2 regions of the Nonomuraea mangrovi genome follow, and region 1 is predicted to be linked to the other one. Evidence: riboswitches for the same ligand, from Rfam matches in the RefSeq annotation. Region 1 holds a riboswitch; the other holds the start of a gene.

Region 1 (7,394 bases):
CTGGGACGCGGGCCACTACGACACCGGCGGCTACGAGCACTACCTGCTCAAGGAGATCTCCGAGCAGCCCGAGTCGATCGCCAGGACCCTGCGCGGCCGCCTCGACGAGCGCTTCCACATCGCCCACCTGGGCGGTCTCAACATGGACGCCCGCGAGACCCGGTCCTTCCGCCGGGTGAAGATCATCGGGTGCGGCAGCGCGTACTACTCCGGCCAGATCGGCGCGCAGCTGATCGAGGAGCTGGCCCGCATCCCCGCCGACGCCGAGCCCGCCAGCGAGTTCCGCTACCGCAATCCGGTCGTCGACCCCGACACCCTCTACGTCGCGATCAGCCAGTCGGGCGAGACCTACGACACGCTGGCGGCCGTGCAGGAGCTCAAGCGCAAGGGCGGGCGGGTCATCGGCATCGTCAACGCGGTGGGCAGTGCGATCGCCAGGGAGGTCGACGGCGGCATCTACCTGCACGCGGGCCCCGAGGTGTCGGTGGCCTCCACCAAGGCGTTCACCTCGACCGCGATCGCCTTCGCCCTGCTCGCCCTGCACTTCGGGCGGGTGCACGACCTGTCGCCGGCCGACGGCCGCCGCATCGTCGAGGGGCTGCGCGAGCTGCCGACGCAGATCGAGAAGATCCTCGAGCAGGGCGACCGCATCGCCGAGCTGGCCAAGAAGTACGCGGTGCATCCGAGCATGATGTTCGTCGGCCGGGTGCGGGGCTACCCGGTGGCCCGCGAGGGCGCGCAGAAGCTCAAGGAGATCTCCTACATCCACGCCGAGGCCTATCCGGCTAGCGAGCTCAAGCACGGGCCGCTCGCGCTGATCGGCCCCGAGCTGCCGACGGTGGCGATCGTGCCCGACGACGAGCTGCTCGACAAGAACCTCACCACGCTGGGCGAGATCAGGGCGCGTGGCGGCCAGGTCCTCATGGTCGGCCACCGCGAGCCCGACGCCAAGCTGGCCGACGACGTGATCGTGATCCCCAAGAACGAGATCGAGCTCGACCCGATCCTGCTGACGATCCCGCTGCAGCTGCTGGCCTACCACGCGGCCGTCGCGCTGGAGCGGGATGTCGACAAGCCGCGCAACCTGGCCAAGAGCGTCACCGTCGAATAGGCCCAAGGAGAGGGCCCTCAGGGCAGCAGCAGGCCCCAGTAGAGGGCCCACGGGATCATGACCGCGCCGGCCGTGACGAGCAGGCCGAGCCGTACCCGCTCGGAGCCCCGCCCGGCCGCGCGCCAGGCGCGGGCGGTCAGCACGGTGGCGACGGCGACCGTGACCACCAGTGCCTGCAGCAGCAGCCAGAGCACGGGCCTGCCCGCCAGGACGGGTCCGGGTTCGGCCAGCTTGCCACCCGTCATGACCAGGTACATCAGGTAGCCGAAGCCGCCGGCCACCACGGCCAGCCCCGCGCCCGCCAGCACTCTGGGCGCGGGGCCCGCGGCCACCGCCGTACCCCTGACCCTGCGGACGCCGGCGGCCAGCGGGTAGCCGAGGAAGGCGACCAGGAACAGCAGGAGCGCGGCGGCCTGCACGGGAGCCGACTCCCACCAGGCGGGCGGCGGCACAGGGATGGTCGCCGACGCCTGCTGCGCCTTCGTGCCCGCCTCCGGCGGGCTCGAACGGGGCGCGCGCCCGGAGGCGACGTCGGACACCCACGATCCGACCAGCTCGGGGTAGCCGGGCGTCAGCTCGGGCGCCCTGGTGACGCCGCCGTCGGGAGTGCGGTGGGCGGCGTGGTCCGCGCCGGTGAACAGGCGGAGCGTCACGTGCTCGTTGCCGCCCTCGGCCAGGGTTCTCGCCATCAGCGGAGGGCTCTCGACCGGCGGGGTCAGCAGGTCGTGCGTGCCCCAGATCGCCAGGACCGGCTGACGGACCTTCCGCAGCACGGGCAGCGGGTCGTGCCATGGCTCGGGGAACAGCCCGCCGTCGGAGATCGCCCGGTACAGCGTGGGCACCGAACGGTCGGGCAGCGAGCCCGCGACGCCGGCCTTGCGCAGGCCCGCCGAGACCGCCCACGCCTGCTGGCGCAGCGGCTGCAGGGAGTTGGCGCCGACCAGCACCACGAACGCCACGTCGGTGGAGCGTGAGGCGGCCAGCGGCACCACCCATCCGCCCTCGCTCAGCCCCCAGAGCCCGACGTGGGCCGGGTTCACGCCCGCCTGGCGGCGCAGCGCCGCCACCGCGCCGAGCGCGTCGTCGGCCAGCTGTGAATAGGAGCGCTCGAACAGCGAGTAGCCCTCGGTGCGCTTGTCGTAGACCAGCACCGCCATGCCGCGTCTGGCGAACTCCACGGCCTCGGTCATGAGCTTGGTCCTGGGCGTGCCCGCGCCGGCTCCGTGCACGAGCACGATCCCGGGGCGCGCGCCCTGCCCGCCTCTGGGGGACAGGACCGTGCCGCGCAGGGTGAGCCCGCCGCCGCCCGCGAAGCTCACTTCCGTCGTGGTCAGATCGGCCGGCACCGGTACGGCAGGCGGCGCCCCCGTCGCCGGTACGCCGGTCGTCGGCCTGGCGTGCGCCGCCGCCGGTGCGGCCAGCGCCACCAGCAGCGCCATCGCTGAGATCACTAATCTCTTCATGTTGCCGAACCTACTCTGCAGAGAGTTATCGGCAAAGACATGTCTGCAGAAATCCTTCTGGAGGACTAGGGTGCTCGTCATGAAGGATGACGAGCCGTGGGTCCTGGACGACCCGGGCAAGCTGAAGGCCCTGGCCCACCCGATGCGCCGCGCCATGCTCCGTCACCTGGGCCTGCACGGTCCCGCCACGTCCACGACGCTCGGCTCGCTGCTCGACGCCAAGACCGGCACGACCAGCTATCACCTGCGCCAGCTGGAGAAGTACGGGTTCATCGAGGAGATCCCCGAGCGGTCGGCCGGGCGTGAGCGGTGGTGGCGGAAGACGGAGACGGGAGACATCAGGCTGCCCCATCCGGCGCAGCTCGCGCCCGAGGACCGCCCGGTGCTGGCCGAGTTCCACCGGATCGGGCTCGAGGAGGACAAGGGGATCCTGCTGGAGCTCCTGCCCGCCGCCTACCAGGCCGATCCCGCGTGGGTGAAGGTCTCGCGCGCTCTCGGCCGGATGACGCTGGGCGAGCTGGAGGACTTCTTCGAGGAGTACATGCTGCTGCTGAAGAAGTACAGCCATCGTGCCGCCGACGCTCCTGAGCAGGCCCGGCCCCTGCACATCCGCCTGCTCGCCCTGCCCGCGGACCTGCCCGCCCCCGATGTGTGACTCTCCGCCTCCGACCAATAACATGGAGTAGCGGAGGGGTGGGGCGACGGGAGGGGCCTGCGCATGCGCCGTCGGGAGTTCGTCGCGAGAGCGCTGGCCGCTATGGCGGGCCTGGCCGGCTGCGGTACGGCCACGCGCCCGACCCCGAGCTTCTCCGTCGTGCCGGGAGGGGAGGCCTGGGTCCCCGTCGCGCGGGTGCTCGCGGGGCAGTTCAAACGCGACGGCGTGGCCGAGGGAGGGCCCCTGCTGACGGTGACCGGCCTGCCCGCGATCGCGGCCGCCGAGATGGCCGGGGTGAAGGAGACGGGCACCCCGCTGGCCAGGCTGGTCGGCGACGTCGAGGTCCTGGTCGTCTCCAACGCCTCCGTCTTTCGCGAGTTCGACGACTTCGCGCGGCGGCTGGTCGCCGACCCCGGCGGCACCGTGCTGGGCGGCAGGCCGCAGGGAGAGTCCGATCACCTGCTGTTCGGACTGGTCGCGCGCGGTCTCGGCGCGGACGCCAGGGTGCTCGACTACGCGGGCTACCCCACCACGGACGATGCGGCCGAGGCGCTGCTGGCGGGCAGGGTGGGCGTCGCCGCGGGCCCGCTCGGCGAGTGGCGCAAGCGCCTCGGCAAGGGGCGTCTCAGGGCGCTGGCCGTCTCCTCGGCCGAGCGGGTCGAGGACGTCGAGGCGCCGACCCTGCTGGAGTCCGGTGTCAGGGTCGACTTCGCCGACTGGTGCGCGGTGCTCGGGCCCAAGCAGATGAGCGAACGCGATCGCGCCCGGGCGGTCGAGGTGCTCGACGAGGTCGCCCGGTCCGCGCGGTGGCTGGACGCCTGCCGCGCCAGAGGGTGGAAGCCGATCCCGCTCAGCGGCGACGACTTCGCCGCGTGGCTCGGGTCCGAGGCCGGCAGGACCCGCGAAGTGCTCAAGGACCTGGGGCTGATCGACACAACTTGTTGGGGTAGTTGCGTCCGCGGCCACTAGATGTAGGATCCTGGTCGTCGCTGGTTCGCCCGAGCAGGGCGAAGCAAAAGGGAAGCCGGTGAGATGCCGGCACTGCCCCGCAGCGGTGAGCGGGAACGACCGCCGTCACGAAGCACTGGGCCCATGGCCTGGGAAGCGACGGCCAGTAGGAAGCTGACGTACGCCCGCGAGTCCGAAGACCTGCCAGCGGTGTGACCTGTCCAAGGCCTCGAGGGAGGGCCGCGGGGTCTCGCGGCGTGCCCGCGTGCTCTCGCCTGCCTTCACGGGGTGAGCTCGCGAGGAGAGAGCGTGACGCAGATCGTAGAGGTGGATCGCCGGCTGGCCATCGAGGAGGCCGCCGCCAGGGTGATCGCCGACCCGGAGAACTCCAGGGTCGCCGCCAGGCTGCTGGCCGAGCAGATCGCGGACGAGGCCGCCGCGCACGGCGTGAGGACCTTCTCCGAGTCGATCGTGGCCACCCACGCCGCGGGTCTGCTCCAGGACGGGCTGGCCGCCTTCGTGGCGGCCAACGCCGCCGCCCTCGACGCGCTGGTGGACGAGAGCGCCGACGACAGGTTCGAGTACTTCGGCCTGCGCACCGTCTACGACCGCTACCTGCTGCGCCACCCCGAGACGCGCGGCGTGCTCGAACGCCCGCAGCACTTCCTGCTGCGCGTCGCCTGCGGTCTTTCCGCCTCGGTCGCCGAGGCCGCCGAGCTGTACGCGCTGATGTCCACGCTGTCGTACCTGCCCAGCTCGCCCACGCTGTTCAACTCCGGCTCCCGCCGTCCCCAGCTCTCGTCGTGCTTCCTGCTCGACTCGCCGCGCGACGAGCTGGAAGGGATCTACGAGCGTTACGGCCAGGTCGCCAGGCTGTCGAAGTACGCCGGCGGCATCGGCATCGCGTGGACCAGGGTCCGCTCGCGCGGCTCGCTGATCCGCGGCACGAACGGCCACTCCAACGGCATCGTCCCGTGGCTGCGCACGCTCGACTCCAGCGTGGCCGCCGTCAACCAGGGCGGCCGCCGCAAGGGCGCGGCCTGCGTCTACCTGGAGACCTGGCACGCCGACATCGAGGAGTTCCTCGAACTGCGTGACAACACCGGCGAGGAGGCCCGCCGGGCCCACAACCTCAACCTCGCCAACTGGGTGCCCGACGAGTTCATGCGCCGCGTCGAGGCCGACCAGCCGTGGTCGCTGTTCGACCCCAAGCAGGTGCCGCACCTGACCGACCTGTACGGCGAGGCGTTCGACGTGGCCTACCGGGCCGCGGAGGCGGCGGGCCTGCACACCCGTCAGATCCCCGCGCGCACGCTCTACGGCCGGATGATGCGCACGCTCGCGCAGACCGGCAACGGCTGGATGACCTTCAAGGACGCCGCCAACCGCGCCTCCAACCAGACCGCGCGCCCGGAGAACGTCATCCACCTGTCGAACCTCTGCACCGAGATCCTCGAGGTGACAAGCGACGGCGAGACCGCCGTCTGCAACCTGGGCTCGATCAACCTGGCCGCCCACCTGGCGGGCGGCACCATGGACTGGGTACGGCTGCGCGCCACCGTCAGGACCGCGGTGCGCTTCCTGGACAAGACGATCGACCTGGGCTTCTACCCGACGCCCGAGGCCGAGACCGCCAACCTGCGATGGAGGCCGATCGGGCTCGGCGTGATGGGCCTGGCCGACGTGTTCTTCTCGCTGCGCCTGCCGTTCGACTCGGCCGAGGCGCTCGCGCTGTCCACGCGCATCGCCGAGGAGATCGCGCTGGCCGCCTACGACACCTCCGCCGACCTCGCCGTCGAGCGCGGGCGTCACCCCTCCTACGGCGACACCAGGGCGGCGCAGGGCGTCCTGCACCCGGACCACTACGGCGCCGGCGACTCGCCCGAGTGGACCGCCCTGCGCGCCAAGATCGACAGAACCGGGCTGCGGAACTCCCTCATGATCGCCATCGCGCCGACGGCGACGATCGCCTCGATCGCGGGCTGCTACGAGTGCATCGAGCCGCAGGTGTCGAACGTCTTCAAGCGCGAGACCCTGTCCGGCGAGTTCCTGCAGGTCAACCGGTACCTGGTCGCGGACCTGCAGGGCCTTGGGCTGTGGACGCAGGAGATGCGCGACGCGGTGAAGCGCGCGGACGGCTCGATCCAGGACATCCAGGGGATCCCGGCCGAGCTCAAGACCCTGTACAGGACGGCGTGGGAGCTGCCGCAGAAGGCGCTCATCGACCTGGCGGCGGCGCGGACGCCCTACATCGACCAGTCGCAGTCACTGAACCTCTTCATGGCGACGCCGACGATCGGCAAGCTGTCGTCGATGTACGCCTACGCGTGGAAGCAGGGGCTGAAGACCACCTACTACCTGCGCTCGCGCCCCGCCACCAGGATCGCGCAGACGACCGTGCAGGCGGCGCCCGAGCAGGCGTTCACGGTGAGCGAGGCGGTCGCGTGCTCGCTGGAGAACCCCGAGGTGTGCGAGGCCTGCCAGTAGGCACGCCGCCCCGCACGACAGACGTTCCGTTCGCAAGGAGAAACACATGCTGCTCGACCCCGGTATGGACCTGACGCTGCGCCCGATGCGCTATCCCGACTTCTACGAGCGCTACCGGGCCGCGATCCGCAACACCTGGACGGTCGAGGAGGTGGACCTGCACAGCGACCTGGCCGATCTCGCCAAGATGTCGCCCCAGGAGCGCCACCTCATCAACCGGCTGGTCGCCTTCTTCGCCACCGGCGACTCCATCGTCGCCAACAACCTCGTCCTCAACCTCTACCAGCACGTCAACGCCCCCGAAGCCCGCCTGTACCTGTCCAGGCAGCTGTTCGAGGAGGCGGTGCACGTGCAGTTCTACCTGACGCTGCTCGACACCTACCTGCCCGACCCCGACGAGCGCGTGAAGGCGTTCGCCGCCGTCGACAACATCCCCTCCATCCGCGACAAGGCCGAGTTCTGCTTCCGGTGGATCGACTCCCTGTCCGACCTGCAGCGGCTGGAGACCAGGCAGGACCGCAGGACCTTCCTGCTCAACCTCATCTGCTTCGCCGCCTGCATCGAGGGCCTGTTCTTCTACGGCGCCTTCGCCTACGTCTACTGGTTCCGCTCCCGCGGCCTGCTCGGCGGCCTGGCCACCGGCACCAACTGGGTCTTCCGCGACGAGTCGATGCACATGGAGTTCGCCTTCAGCGTCGTCGACACCGTCCGCGCCGAGGAGCCCGACCTG
Region 2 (7,394 bases), on a different contig from region 1:
GAGAGTTACACCACGGCCCGCACGCACCTGCTCGGCAAGGCCGAGACGCACGCCGACGGCGGCTGGCGGTTCGTCGGCGGGCACCACCCCTCCAGCGCGGCGATCACCGCGATCCTCGCCAACCAGGGCGTCGCCATCAGCGAGCCGCTGGTGTTCCTCGCGGGTGGCGGCATCGGCGCCGGTTACATCCTGTGGGAGTTCCAGCACGACCAGACCCGGCACGTGACCCTGGGCTTTCGCAATCAGTGGCAGTACTACAACCGCTGGATGGACAAGACGCTCACCCGTCTCGGCGTGCCGTACGAGGAGCACACCACCGGCGGCGCCCGCGGGGCCAGTGACAGGCTCGCCGAGGAACTGGACGCCGGGCGGCCGTGCGTGATCCTTCCCGACCGCTATCACATCGGGTACTGGCGGCTGCCCGCCGCGCTGGACGGGCACGGCGGGCATCCCGTGGTCGCCTACCGGCGGGACGAGAACGGGGTGTACATCGACGACAGGGGCCAGGCGACGCTGCTCGTGCCGCGGGACCGCGTCGACGCCGCGCGTGCCAGGGTCGGTTCGTACAAGAACGTGACGCACGTCCTCGGCGACACCGTCTTGGACGAGGCGGCGCTGGCGAGCGCCGCACGAGAAGGGCTGCGAGACTGCGCCGGCCACCTGTCCGCGGCCTCCGACTCGTTCTCGCTGCCCGCGTGGCGCAAGTGGGCGCGGTTGCTGACCGACACCAGGAACGCCAAGGCGTGGCCGAAGGTCTTCGCCGACGGTCGCGGCCTGGCGGGGGCGCTGCTGTCGGTGTGGGAAGGCGTCGAGCCGGTCGGCATGGACGGCGGGAACCTGCGCGACCTGTTCGCCGGCTCGCTGGACGAGGCCGCGGATCTGGTGGGCGAGCCGCGCCTTTCCGGGCTGGCGGGACGGTTCAGGGAGATCCACGCGATGTGGCACGACCTCGCGGAGGCCGCGCTTCCCGCGTCGGTGCCCGAGTTCGCCAGGGCGCGCGAGCTGACCGCGGCGATCAGGGAGAGCGTCCTGGCCGAGGGAAGCGCCGGTGGCGCCCAGGCGGCAGCGGCGGGCGAGGAGCTGTGGAGGCTCAGGGCGCAGGCCGATCGGTCCGCCCCCGCCGGTGATCTGGCCGGTCTCTTCGCCGAACTCGGCACGCGGGTGGGCGCGATCTACCAGGCGGAGTCGGCGGCCATCGCGGAGCTGGCGGCACTCGTGCGCTGACCGGGGCCTCTTCGTCCGCTGAGCCTGTCCGCGGGTGACGTCAGTACCTGACGCGAGTGGCGATGATCTGCATGGCGAACTCCTGCTCCTCCTGCGAGGGCTGCCTCGTCCAGGTCGTGCCCGGGGCCTGCTCGGCCAGCATCCGGCTCAGGGCGGCGCCGAGCACGTCCGAGGGCTTGGCGCCCTGCATCTGCGTCCGGGTGGCGGCGTAGCGGTCGAGCACCCTGGCGTAGTCGACGAGCAGCGTGTTCGTGTAGCGGCTCTTCTCGCCGTCGGCCCGGTTGAGCGCCTCGACGTACTCGGGCTCGGGCTCCTCGAGGACCGCCTTCACGACGTCGAGGCGATCGCGGATCGGCTCGCTCGTGGAAAGGTCGCTCGCCTGGTCGTACATGGCCTGGACGGACTCCGGCGTGTCGCCCGCGAGCACCACGACCATGCCGTAGCCGCTGTCCTCCTCGCCGTACCCGCCTTCGACGCCGTCCACGCCGGGCGCCGACAGGGCGTCGCTCATGGCGTCGCGGAAGCCGTACTTGTCCATGCCGTCGATCTCGCAGGGCAGCCAGTTCTCCCGCAGGTGGAGCACCCCGACGCTCTCGCGGGCGGCGGCCTGGCCGAACAGGTGGCGTACGGCGCCCGCAGGATCGCTCATCGCGGCGGGTCCCATCGCCTTGAAGCGGTCGGCCATGAGGTGCATGGAGATCAGCATCGGCGGGTGATAAAGGCTCAGCACCCCGTGCTCGCCGTGGATGAAGAACGAGCCCACCTCGTTGTCGTAGGCCCTGAGCCCCGCCATGAACGCGATCTCTTCCTCCTCGCTGAGCCGCAGTTCCCACCCCCAAAGGCGGTTGACCTCGAACTGGTCGAAGCTCTCCCCTCTGAGCGGGTCGCGGAAGCGCCACCACAGCGCGACTCCGACGACCACCGCGGCTACCACCCCGAGCGCGATCCACATGGTTCGAGCGCCTTCCTGTTCGGATGCACAGGCGCAGGACCATAACACGATCTTCACTGAGCTATGGGACGGTTTGTCAGAGTCCCGGTCGAGCCGGTGATCGCAGGTGTGCGAGCATGGTCGGCGTAGGCGACGGCGGATCGAGGAAGCCGGTGAGAGTCCGGCGCGGTCCCGCCACTGTGATCGGTGAGCGGATCCCAGCAGGCCACTGCCCGAGTCGGGTGGGAAGGCGGGGACGAGCGTCGAGCCGGGAGCCAGGAGACTCGCGCGGTCGCCTCCTCAGCGGATCGGGGCGGATCTCCGCGGGAGAGGGAGGTGGTCGGCGTGCCGTACCGGCTGCCTGTGCCGCCGGCGGTGATCGCCGGAGCGGTCGCCGACGTGTCCACGATCGGCGGCTTCTTCGAGATGGGAGTCGGGCCGATCGGGCCGGGGTGGCGGCCGCTCGCCGATCTGCCCGTGAGACACCGGATCGACGACGCCGCCGTACGCCTGGGAACCGGCGAGACCAGGGTGGCGGCCTCCCTGCTGTTCCAGGGACTGGCCGCCCGCCTGTGGTCGCCCGTTGTCGGCGTGGCGGTGGCGCACGGCCTGCTCGTCGACGTCGATCCGTCCCAGGTGCACTGGTACCCGACCCCCTCCGGTCCGCTGCCGCTGCGAGCTCAGCGCCTGACCGGACGGCGGGTCGTGGGCACCTCCCTCGCCGAGCCCCTGTACCGCGCCGTGGTGCCCGGGCTGCTGGAGCCGCTCGCCCAGGCCGTCCAGGAGATCGTGAAGATCGCGCCGGGGCTGCTGTGGGGCAACGCGGCCTCCGCCCTCGCAGGCGCCGTCCAGACCCTCACCCGCGGGCGCCCCGAGCTCGCGGGACGCGCCATCGCGCTCGGTCGCGAGTTGCTCGCGCTCGGCGTGCTGCGCGGGAGCGGGGAGCTGGTCGAGCCCGCTCCCGACCGGCCGTTCTTCGTCCGGCGCAGCTGCTGCCTCTACTACCGGGTGCCCGGCGGCGGCATGTGCGGGGACTGCGTCCTGCTCGATCAGATCACGCGCCGCGAGCAGTGGGCGCTGACCATGCGCAGGGGCGGAGGATCCTGATGAGCCACGCCGCCCCGCCGATCGTCACGACGGGAGGACGCGCCGCAGCAGATAGGTGTCCATGATCCAGCCCTTGCGCTCGCGGGCCTGCGCCCGCAGCTCCCGGATGCGGTCGGCGACCTCGGGCACCGGCCCCGACACGAGGATCTCGTCCGGCGTGCCGAGGTAGGCACCCCAGTAGATGTGGTACTCCGCACCCAGGTCGGCGAAGGCGCAGCGCGCGTCGAGCATGACGACGACGTCGTCGGCCGCGACGGGGCCCTCCTGGGCCAGGCGGCGGCCCGTCGTGATGTGCACGGGCCTGGCCACCCTCGTCAGGCTGGTGCGATGCCGGGCCGTCAGCGCGGACACACTGGTGATGCCCGCGACGACCTCGTACTCGAACGCGACCCCTCCCCGCTCGACGACCTCCTCGATCCCGGCCAGCGTGCTGTCGTAGAGCCCAGGGTCGCCCCAGACGAGGATCGCGCCGGTCTCGTCGTCGCCGAGCTCGTCCCGGATGAACGCCTCGTACAGGTCGGCCCGACGCGAGCGCCACTCCTCGACGGCGGCGGCGTAGGCGGGAGTGGTCCTGTCCCGCTCGGGGTCCCGGGCCTCCACCAGCCGGTACGGCTCGCGGGCGTGCTCCTTGATCATGTCCTGGCGGAGCCCGACCAGGTCGTGCTTGGCCTCGCCCTTGTCGAGGATGAAGAAGGCGTCGGTCCTGCCGATGGCCTTGACGGCCTGGAGGGTGAGATGGTCGGGGTCGCCGGCGCCGATGCCGATGATGAGGATTCGCTTCACCCGGGAAAGTCTGCCGCCTCGGCGAATGGCCGGGCTCGCCGGGCCTGACCGAGGACGGCTCGTAGCGCAAAGTCACCGTTCAGCGCCATTGAGTGACGAGATTGTGGTGGGATGGGCTCCGTGCGACCCCCGACGAGAGGCCACCCGCATGCCCCCGATCCGACGCGCAGTCGCGCCGCTCATCGCCGTCCTGCTCCTGAGCGGCTGTGGAGCCGCCACCGGCGCGGCGCGACCCGCCGGTGAGCCGGCCGCGGCGACGCCCACGCCGGCGCCGTTCCTGACCCCGACGCCCGGGACGGGAAGGCCGCTCGGCAAGCGGCCGGCCAGGGACGGGAGCACCGTCTCGCCCAGGCCGGCCAAGAAGGCCCGCATCCCGTCGCCGCGCCCGAAGGCCACGAGGACCGCGCGACCGGCGCACCCCGCGCTCCGGATCGGTGTTCGTCCCGGCTCCTTCTGCTCGCCGCAGGGAGCGTTCGGCAGGAGCGAGGCCGGGACCCTGATGCGCTGCACCGCCCGCGGAGGCGACCCTGCCAGATGGCGGAGGGGCTGAGCCCGCCGTTCGGAAGGTCAGGCGGGCGACGGCGCGAGCAGGCGGCGCGCGACCTCGGCCGGGTGGGTGAGCTGCGGATAGTGGCCCGCTCCCGCGATCTCCGTCACGGGACGGCCGACGGCGGACACCAGCGGATCGTCGGATCCCACGACGATCTCCACGGGGACCGTGACCCTGGCGAGCAGGCGGCGCGACTCCTCGCGTTCGGCGACGGCCGTACGAAGAGCGGCGATGACCCGGCCCGCCACGCCGGGCCTGCGCAGGTCGGCCGCGGCGCTCGCCACGGCGGGCCCCTCGGGCAGGCCCAGCGTCCCGGCCAACCGGGCGGCGGACATCCGGCGCAGCATCGGGACGGCCGCCGCCGACCGGGTGAGCCGCGGGCCCGGTGCCTGCGCGAACGCAGGGGAGACCAGCACGAGCCCGCTGATCCGTTCCGGATGCCGGACGGCGAAGCGGAGCGCGGGACCGCAAGCCAGCGAGTGCGCGACCAGCACCGGCCGGGTGCGGACGGGGCCCATCAGGTCGTCCAGCCATGTGACCGGCGTCTCGTTCGCGGGGATGGGGGAGGAACGGCCCAGGCCGGGCAGGTCGGGGGCCAGGACCTTCCCGGGAAGCCGCGCGGCGAGGGGAGCCCAGAGGTCGGCGTTCATGGGCAGCCCGTGCAGGAGGACGTGGGCCGGGTCGTGGCGTTCGCCGTTCACCCAGGTGCGGCTCCCCGCCACCGGGTGGAAGCCGTACGGCTGGAGCCACGGCTCCCAGGCGCCGAAACGGGCGGCCACCAGGTCGTCGGCCCACCGGCGCAGGGCGTCGGCGACCGGCGGCATCTCCAGCCCCGCGGAGGCGGCGAAGGCGTGGGCGGAGTCCGTCGGGTAGCGGTCGGCCGACAGGAAGGACAGCGTCTCGGGGTCGGCGCCGGTCAGCGCGCGTGGCAGCCGCCGCACCAGACCCACGGGGACGGTACGGCGCGGCGCCCTGACGCCCGTGTGCTCGGCGATCGTGCTGATCAGCTCGGGCAGGAGGGGGGTGGCGTCGTCGAGCACCCAGTACTGGCCCGCCTCCGCCGTCGGCAGCCTCGCCAGGAAACGGGCGAAATAGTCGATCGTGACGACCGGCAGGAAGACGTCGGGCCCGCCGGGAAGCGCGGGCAGCCGTCCCTTCCACAGGTCCTCGACGAACGTGGCCAGGCCGATGTACTGCCCGGGGCCGATCACGGTGCTGGGGTTGGCGATGGACAGCGGGAGACCCAGCTCGCCGGCCCTGGCGCGGACGGCGAGGTCGCCCTCGAGCTTCGACGCCTCGTAGGCGCCCAGCCTGCGGTAGTCGGGGCGCCCGTCGGACGCGCTCACCCGGTAGCCGCTGACGTGCACGAGCCGCCGCAGGCCGGGCAGCGTGGCGGCCCATTCGAGCACGTTGAGCGCCCCTGTGACGTTGGTCGCCCGCGCCTCGTCCACGCCGAGTCCGAACGCGAAGCGGGCGGCGGCGTTGTAGACGTCGCGCGCGTCGGGCAGCCCGGCGAGGGGGCGGGTGATGTCGGCGTGGACGACGGTCAGGCGGCCGGTGTCGATCCCTCGCCTGGTCAGCCACGGGGTGAGGGTGTCGTCGCGGACGGCCGCCGCGACGTGCTGGTTGTCGTTGAGCAGTTCGGCGACGAGTGAGCGGCCGATGAAGCCGGTCGCCCCGAAGACGATGGCGTCCATAGAACTCCCTAATAGATCGGTCTACATATTTTCTTGCCCCGAAAGAGGCCCGCCTCCTTCTCGAGGCGGGCCTGTGCGCGACAGCCCGTTCAGCGCAGCAGCACGGCGATCCGGCGTCGGACGCGGCGCAGCGGCTCCCTGTCGCGATGCGCCCTGGCCAGCAACAGGGCTCCCTCGACCAGGGCCAGGATCGTGACCGCGAGGTCGTCGGCGTCAGGGCGGTCGCCGAGCAGTTCGCGCAGCGCCGCCTCCCAGCCGGTGTAGACCTCCGAGCACACCTCCTGCAGAGGGTCGCTGGTGGCGGCCATCTCCAGTGCCACCGTGGCCACCGGACACCCCTTGCGCCAGCCCGACTCCTCCAGCCGCTCGCCCAGCCAGTCCAGGACCCCCGCGACGAACTCCTCGGCGGATGAGCCGGCGCCGGCCAGCTCTGCCATGGCGGCGCCGATCTCCTGCCCCGCCCGGCGTACCGACTCGCCGACCAGTTGCTCCTTGCCGCCAGGGAAGTGGAAGTAAAGAGAGCCCCTGGGGGCCCCGCTGGCCGCGATCACCTGGTTGAGCCCGGCGCCGAAGTACCCGCCGCCCTCGATCAGCTCCTGGGTCGCGTCCAGCAGCCGTGTCCGCGTCTCGGCGCCCTTCTGTCCCATAAGCACAAAATAGACCGGTCTTCATATTCTGCGCAACCCGCCCACCTCGCCGGGTCCCGGGACGGTCGTCGCCGGGCCTGTCTGGTTGATCCGCACTGGGGGCCAAAAGGGGTGAAAAGGAATTACTGCCGCTATCGATATGGCGGTACGTCCAAGGTCTTTCACACATGTGATCTTTTTGCTTGGCGATAGTGTGATCGACAGACTCCCAGGGGTATCCCGGTGCGTGCCGTCGCTGTCGCAGCGCGGTCGAAACGAGGGTTGTGAGAACCCCCAAGTCACTGGGAAGTCAGATGCCCTTTAGTGGTATGAGGCGGGCCGAAGGCCCGCGTTTTGGCGGTCGGGCATTGGCGTGGGCCGCCACGGCGACGATCGTTCTCACCATGTCGATCCAGGTGGGAAATGCGCATGGCGACACAGTGCGATTCGATCGGGCAGGCGTGACGTCCGGCCCC

The links. A riboswitch is a leader RNA that binds a small molecule or an ion and turns the genes downstream of it on or off. The one in region 1 is predicted to bind cobalamin.
Region 2: it holds a riboswitch for cobalamin, as region 1 does, so the genes downstream of both, ACFSKW_RS51435 ((2Fe-2S)-binding protein) here and ACFSKW_RS23120 (ribonucleoside-diphosphate reductase subunit alpha) in region 1, are expected to answer to the same signal.

Annotation. Positions count from the first base shown of each region.
Region 1 covers NZ_JBHUFV010000033.1:1,015,400-1,022,793, forward strand. The annotation lists gene glmS (glutamine--fructose-6-phosphate transaminase (isomerizing)) at 1-1,111, shown strand, start outside; gene ACFSKW_RS23105 (alpha/beta hydrolase family protein) at 1,129-2,574, opposite strand; gene ACFSKW_RS23110 (ArsR/SmtB family transcription factor) at 2,654-3,229, shown strand; gene ACFSKW_RS23115 (Bug family tripartite tricarboxylate transporter substrate binding protein) at 3,293-4,198, shown strand; cobalamin riboswitch at 4,203-4,400, shown strand; gene ACFSKW_RS23120 (ribonucleoside-diphosphate reductase subunit alpha) at 4,487-6,664, shown strand; gene ACFSKW_RS23125 (ribonucleotide-diphosphate reductase subunit beta) at 6,711-7,394, shown strand, end outside.
Region 2 covers NZ_JBHUFV010000098.1:80,986-88,379, forward strand. The annotation lists gene ACFSKW_RS51425 (BtrH N-terminal domain-containing protein) at 1-1,224, shown strand, start outside; gene ACFSKW_RS51430 (hypothetical protein) at 1,265-2,176, opposite strand; cobalamin riboswitch at 2,274-2,459, shown strand; gene ACFSKW_RS51435 ((2Fe-2S)-binding protein) at 2,501-3,262, shown strand; gene cobF (precorrin-6A synthase (deacetylating)) at 3,287-4,045, opposite strand; gene ACFSKW_RS51445 (hypothetical protein) at 4,194-4,595, shown strand; gene ACFSKW_RS51450 (alpha/beta fold hydrolase) at 4,613-6,292, opposite strand; gene ACFSKW_RS51455 (TetR/AcrR family transcriptional regulator) at 6,382-6,939, opposite strand.